Regions from separate parts of the Arthrobacter sp. RT-1 genome, predicted to be linked through region 3. Evidence: riboswitches for the same ligand, from Rfam matches in the RefSeq annotation. Region 3 holds a riboswitch; each other region holds the start of a gene.
What was found. A riboswitch is a leader RNA that binds a small molecule or an ion and turns the genes downstream of it on or off. The one in region 3 is predicted to bind cyclic di-AMP.

Region 1 (2,261 bases), on a different contig from region 3:
CGTCCGTGCGTGCCGATCCTAGACTTGTGGCATGGGCGGGAATGGCGCACCGGCAGGAACTGGAGTGCTCCGTCCACACCCTCGCCGCCTGCGGGTCCTGGCCGCGGCGGCAGCACTGGCGACGGTACAGGCAGCGTCGGCCTGCACATCCTCCCCGGCGCCGGAGACTACCGGGGAGACACCGACTGCCACAGCAGGGCAAGGACCCATAGCTGTCGAGCTAAACCAGTCGCGGGACCAATATGGCAAGCCTGAGGTCCAGCTGCAGCTCACCAATACGTCAGACGCTGCGGTGACGCTGATCCAGGCCGAAGTCATCTCTGCCTTCTTTCAAGAAGCGATCAGCTGGATGCCCGCCGGGGATGACCTCGAACTGCCGCCCGGCCAGCCGAAAAGCCTGCCGGCGGCGCTTCCCGCTGCAACATGCGAAGGGCGCCCCTCCCCGGACGGGGAAACGGCGAAGGCCACCGTCCTCGTGACCTCACCCGGACAGTCCCGGCCGCGGCAACTGACCTTCAGCGCCTCTGATCCATTCGGGGTCCTCCGGCGCAACAATGGCGAACTCTGCCTCGCCACCGCAGTAGCCGCCGTGGCGGACATCCGCCTGGGCACGCAGCTGGAGGTGGCGCCGGACGCGCGCACCGCCGTCGTCCACCTTGTGGTGGCCCCGCACCCGGCAGCAGATAGGAAAAACCCGGACCAGGCGGCCCGGTCCCTGACCATACGGAGCATTGGCGGCACTCCCCTGCTGGCCGAAGCGCCCCGGAATCCCTGGCCGGAAAACCTCACCCTCACGGCGGGTGACGTCCCCCGTCAGTTCCCCTTGCATATCCGCCCCGCCCGCTGTGACCCGCATGCCATTGCGGAGGACAAGGTGGGCACTGTGCTGCCTCTGCAGGTCACTGTCGACGCCCGGCAGGGAGCTATCCGCGTTCCCGCAGGAGCGGTGTTACGTGCGCAACTTTATGACTTTGTTACGCGATCCTGTGCGCAGGGTTAACAAAAGCTATCAGCCGAGGTCAGCCCGGCAGCGTGCCCGACAGTCAAGACGATTGCTTAATCCGAGAGAAGGGCCTCGTATGTTATCCAAATGTGACAATCGGCTGCAGGGCGGGTTATGGTCTTTCACGTGTCCCTCCCAAGCGGGACATTCCCCTCAGCATGCCGAGCCCTGCCGCTGATACGGGATTCAATCGCTTTCCTGTTGGCAGGGACGGGGGAACCAAGTTTCCGCGGCTTTTTCAAAGCCTTGGGGTTAAGTCGATAGCGCCTCGTTCCGTTCGGGGTTGCTTTCGGCCGGGTATCTCCAACCCGAACCCGACAGCTCACCCCGCAGGCATGGGAGAGGCGATCAACCGTGTCAAAAAATTCCATCACCGCCCGTCACCGCGCGACTCCAGCCCGCTCGATCGTGCTTCAGGGTTTGGCTGTTTCCGCCAAGTCCCAGGCCCGGACGCTCGGCCGCCCGGCCCTCGCAGTTGCCGCTGCATCCGGCATTGCGTTCGGCGTCGGAGCTCCGGCCCATGCAGGCGTGACCGGCCCGGACAGCACCGAAGCCACTAACGTCCAGGCCTACTCGGCGCCCGCCGCCGCAGTTGCCGCCCCCGCAGCAGCAGCCGCCGCCAACGTCCACACCGTTGTTTCCGGTGACACCCTGGGCGCCATCTCGGCAGCCAACGGCGTCAGCCTCAACGATGTCCTCGCCGCCAACGGGCTGGACATCTCGACCATCATCTACCCGGGCGACCAGATCACCATCCCGGGCGCCGGATACGCAGCACCCGCCGCCGCTCCGGTCCAGGCCGCATCAGCTCCCGCGAACACCGGCATGAACATCTCCTACGCCTCCACCGCCCCCGCTCCGGCCCCGGCCCCGGCACCGGCTGCTCCCGTTGCCACCGGAACGGGCACCGGCGCAGCCATCCTGGCCAACGCCTACGGCCAGCTCGGCGTCCAGCAGGATTGCACCGCCATGGTGGAGAAGGCTCTCCGCGCCGTTGGCAAGTCCGTGGGCGACCTGGCCCCGGGCCAGTTCTACCAGTACGGCTCCGTGGTGGGCACCCCCGCCCCGGGTGACCTGGTGATCACTGCCGGCCACGTGGGCGTCTTCGCCGGCAACGGCCAGGTTGTCAGCGGCGGCGTTGACGGCTTCAAGACCGAGGTCCACTCCATTAGCTGGCTCAGTGGAGCTTCCTTCGTCCGCGTAGCGTAATTTCGCTCGCATACCGAAGCAGCGCAGACAAGGGCGGCAGCCGGGATAT
Region 2 (2,261 bases), on a different contig from region 3:
CCCATCGCCGCAATGCTGCTGCGGTAGCTCTTGCCGTTGATGGTCACCACCACCGGAGGCCGCCTGCCGGCCCCAAGCCCCTCCACAACATGCTCGGGAACCTCAATGCCGGTCTTATTGCCGCTGCCCTGGATGGTGGTGGTGAACTTCATGGTTCAAAATAAACCAGGCCCCGGACCGGCTTCAACACAAGGGCTTCAACAGAAGCGGCCCCCTTCAACGGAAGAGGGCCGCTTCAACAGACTGGTGCCGCTTCAACGGCGGCAGCGCAGGCTTAGTACCAGTTGTTGGCGTAGTGGAAGTTCAGCGCGCCGCACGGGGACTGGTAACGCTCCTGGATGTAGTTCAGGCCCCAGTTGATCTGCGTGCGGTAGTTGGTGAGGTAGTCGGCCCCGGCGCTCGCCATCTTCTCGGCGGGCAGGGACTGCACGATGCCGTAGGCGCCGCTGCTGGGGTTGGTGGCCGTGGTGGTCCAGTCCGATTCCTTGTCCCACAGCGTCACCAGGCACTGCATCTGGTCCGCGGCCCAGCCGTAGGATGCCAGCTGGCTGGCTGCGTAGGCCTGGGCACCTGCGGGGTCATTAACCGCGACGACGGGAGCCGGCTCGGGTGCCGGTGCCGGTGCGGGCGCGGGTTCAGGGGCGGGTGCCGGAGCAGGTTCAGCCGGAGCAGGCTCGGGTGCGGGGGCCGGTGCCGGCTCCGCGGCCTGGGGCACAACGTTGATCGCGGGGGGCGCGGGTGACTCGGCCGGGTTGGACCGGATCTCGCTCTTCTCGATGCTCATCTGCGCGTCCGAATCCGCTGTGGACTGGGCGCTTGATGAGACCGTGGTCATGGCATCGGTGGCCTGGCCTGCGGCGCCTACTCCGACCAGCAGCGCACAGGACGCTGCCAGGACTGCGGCACGCTGGCCAAAGGTGAAGTTCTTGCCTTCAGGGCGCTCCGCATTGCTGTCAGAGCCGTTTTTCGGGCGCGGTTTTACCGGGAATTTGAACATGATTGATCGCCTCTCACACCTGCGGAGTTAGCTGTCGGGTTCGGATGAGGGCATCCGGCCACACGGAAAGATCACGTGCTGGCTTAACCCCAGGGCGGTACATGCCCGGGACGGTGGGTCCCCCGCCTCTGCCTTGGTCAATCGGGGAGATCCGGGAAGTGGCAGAGCTTGGCGTCATCCGGATATGCGGTCCGAACGGGAACCGCACCCAATCGACGGTACAGGAGTGCAGCGCTTAAGTCACATTTAGGTAACGGAGATCACGACGACGGCGCGTCGTCTTGCCCCTGTTGCTGCAGGCGTGGAAGTTGCAGGGCGAACTCCGTATGGCCTGGCCGTGACGTCACCGTTACCCGGCCGCCGTGGGCTTCCACGATTGACTGCACGATGGACAGGCCCAGGCCGCTGGTGCCTTCGGCCGCGGAGCCTCCCGCCTGGTCTCCCGAGCCTTTCCGGGCCGCGTCTGCGCGGGTGAAGCGTGAAAAGACATGGTCCACGAATGCGGCAGGGATACCCCCGCCGTCGTCCCTTACCGTTACGATCGCCGCACCCTCGGGCGAGGTGCCGACGCCGGTCACCACTGTGGTGCCGGACGGTGTGTGCTTGCGGGCGTTGGAGAGCAGGTTCACCAGCACCTGGCGCAGCTGGGAGGCATCGCCGTTGACCACCACCGGCTCATCGGGCAGCTCAAGGCGCCAGGTGTGTCCGGGGGCCATCACCTTTTCGTCACTGACGCTCTCCACCACGAGCTGCGTGAGGTCCACCTCGGTGAGTTTCAGCGGTTGCCCCTCGTCCAGGCGGGCGAGCAGCAGCAGGTCCTCCACCAGCGCCGTCATCCGTTCGGACTGGCTCTGCACCCTGGCCAGCGACTTCTGGCCGTCCGGCGTGAAGTCCTCCGTCATCCGCATCAGCTCGGTGTAGCCGCGGATGGCGGTCAGCGGGGTCCGCAGCTCGTGGGACGCGTCCGCCACGAACTGCCGCACCTTGGTCTCGCTCTTCTGCCGTGCCTGCAGCGCACTGGCCACGTTGTCCAGCATGAGGTTCAGCGCATGGCCAACGCTGCCCACTTCCGTTCCGGGGTTGGAGTTCGACGGCGGCACCCGCACCGCCAGCGCCACCTCACCGGCGTCGAGCGGCAGCTGTGACACCCGGGTGGCCACCTCGGAGAGCTGTTCCAGCGGCTTCATGGTGCGCCGGATCAGGATGGTTCCGGCCAGCCCCACCAGCAGCAGGCCCCCCAGCGAGACGAATACGAAGGTCCACA
Region 3 (2,261 bases):
GCGTCGAGGCGGAAGCGGAGTCCCGCTGGATGTTGGCATCAGCAGCGTTGGCTGCAATGCCGCTGGTCAGGACCAGGCCGGAAGCGGCGGCAATAACCGCGGCCTGGCGGCCCACGCCGCCTGCGTTATCGCCGACAGCCTTGGCAATGACGGCGATTGAGTTGGTTTTGGTGACCTCGGCGCGGTGCCGTGCGGTAGCACGAGTAGTCATCAGTTCTCTCTTTCGATTTCCTCGGGGCCTGTGGGCAGCCCGAGAGTTTTGGACGCGCCGGCATCTTGGGGGTATGTCGGCGCGCCCCGAACGGGGATGTGTGATCTAGCGAAAAACAGGGGGCAAAGAAATAGTTCCCGGGGCCGAAGCTCCCAAGAACTATTTGCCCAGGGTGTAGAAGGAGGAGGTTCCGGTGGCGGCCACGGAGTGCAGCAGCGTGCCCTGGGAAGGGTTGAGGGCGCTGATCATCATGCCGTTGCCAACGTAGATGCCCACGTGTGCGCCGCCATTCTGCATGACCAGGTCGCCCGGCTGCGGGGTGGAGGTGGGTGTCATGGCCGTCCAGGCGTTGACGCGCGGGATGCTGATGCCGGCCTGGGCGTAGACCCACTGGGTGAAGCCTGAGCAGTCCCAGCCGTTGGGGGTGGTGCCGCCCCAGACGTAGGGGCTCCCGATGCCGGTGTAGGCGATGGCCGCGAGGCCGGAGGTGGCTGCTGAGCTGGCCGCCGCCACTGCCTTTTCTGCGGTGGATGCAGTGGTGGCCGCAGCTGAATCATCGTCGGCGTCGGCTTCGTCGGCGTCGGTGGACTGGGCACGGACCGGCTCGATCTTCGGCGCAGCGATGGTGGTCACCACGGGACGCTCGAAGGAAACGGTCGCGGTGGGCTCGGCGGTGACGGCAAGGGCGGTCTGCGCGGAACCCGACTCGGTGGAAGCGGAGACACCAGCGGTGGTGTCCGCTGCAGTGGCAGGCAGCCCCATACCAAGAACAAGACCGGAAGCAGCTGCGACAACTGCTGCCTGGCGACCTACTGTCCCGGCATTGGCACTAACAGCCTTGGACATGGCATCCAAAGGGTTGGTACGAACCGTTTGTGCACGGTGGCGCGCAGAATTATGGCGTGAAGACACGAAGGTAGCCTCTCCCAATGCCTGCGAGGTGAGCTGTCGGATTCGGATGGGAGTCACCCGGCCGCGCGGCTTCCAAGGAAGCTTTGCGACTTAACCCCAAGGCCTTCATGAAGAAGGCCAGAATTGGTTCCCCCGCCCCTGCCAGACGATGAAATGCGAACGGACCTTGAGCGGTGGCAGAGCTAGGCAATCCACTCAAGAGCGTCAACTTCGGAAAAGTTGACGCGAGTTAGACGGTACAGGAGTTTTGCAGCAATGTCACATTCAGGTCACGGCTGGTAACACCCAAGTGAGACATTGCACTCATTTGACTAAAGCCAGCGCGTGGGATCGACAACTTCGCCGTTGACCTGCACCTCAAAGTGGAGATGGCAGCCGGTGGAAGCTCCGGTGGTCCCGCTCAACGCGACAACGTCGCCGCGGGAGACCGTCTGGCCTTCTGTCACATTGAAGGACGACAGGTGGTTGTAGGTGGTCTCCAGGCCGTTGCCGTGGTCCACCACAACGCGGTTTCCACCGCCGTACTGGTGCCAGCCAACAAATGTCACGGTGCCGGTGGCAGCAGCGAGGACGGAGGTGCCGCACTGTGCCACATAATCCTGGCCCCGGTGGAAGTCGCCCGAGCCGCCGGTGATGGGGCTGACACGGTAGCCGAAGGGGGATGCAGTGGACATGGTGGCGAGCGGGGCACCAAGGCTCCCGGCAGAAGCGGCGCTCGAGACGGCGCCGGCAGACTGGGCACTGAGGAGCTGCTTAAGCTTGCCGTCCGGGTCAGCCTGCGTGACAACCGCCGAGCGGCTGAAGTCAATCTGGGCTCCCGCCTCGGCTGTGACAGCCGGCTGGGGCGTAACTGCCGAGGCAGCGACAGGTGTGCCTGCGGCGTCGGTGGCCATCACGGGGCTGGTGGCCGGAACAGTCACGGTCAGCACCAGGCCGGTGGCAGCAAGGGCAATACCGGCTTTTTGGCCGATGCCGCTGGCGGAGGCAAACTCGGTGATCTGCTGGAAGGGACCCCGACGGCGGCGCGCATCACGGTGGAGATCGCGGGGGCGCTCCGTGTGGATGACTTCGACGACACGCGGTGTCGAAGCGGGGATGGCCGCGCGGCGGCGCCCCCTGGAGGTCTGCATGGACAAGA

Region 1: linked by a shared signal. The riboswitch ahead of DXK94_RS15955 (LysM domain-containing protein) and the one ahead of DXK94_RS05760 (C40 family peptidase) in region 3 are both predicted to bind cyclic di-AMP.
Region 2: linked by a shared signal. The riboswitch ahead of DXK94_RS21455 (hypothetical protein) and the one ahead of DXK94_RS05760 (C40 family peptidase) in region 3 are both predicted to bind cyclic di-AMP.

Annotation. Positions count from the first base shown of each region.
Region 1 covers NZ_QRGQ01000024.1:64,421-66,681, reverse strand. Annotated here, with positions in the region: gene DXK94_RS15960 (hypothetical protein) at 32-1,000, shown strand; cyclic di-AMP (ydaO/yuaA leader) riboswitch at 1,185-1,354, shown strand; gene DXK94_RS15955 (LysM domain-containing protein) at 1,358-2,212, shown strand.
Region 2 covers NZ_QRGQ01000036.1:8,216-10,476, forward strand. Annotated here, with positions in the region: gene DXK94_RS17540 (YdeI/OmpD-associated family protein) at 1-152, opposite strand, end outside; gene DXK94_RS21455 (hypothetical protein) at 275-997, opposite strand; cyclic di-AMP (ydaO/yuaA leader) riboswitch at 1,001-1,163, opposite strand; gene DXK94_RS17550 (HAMP domain-containing sensor histidine kinase) at 1,258-2,261, opposite strand, start outside.
Region 3 covers NZ_QRGQ01000005.1:58,715-60,975, reverse strand. Annotated here, with positions in the region: gene DXK94_RS05765 (NlpC/P60 family protein) at 1-211, opposite strand, end outside; gene DXK94_RS05760 (C40 family peptidase) at 371-1,057, opposite strand; cyclic di-AMP (ydaO/yuaA leader) riboswitch at 1,128-1,312, opposite strand; gene DXK94_RS05755 (M23 family metallopeptidase) at 1,435-2,253, opposite strand.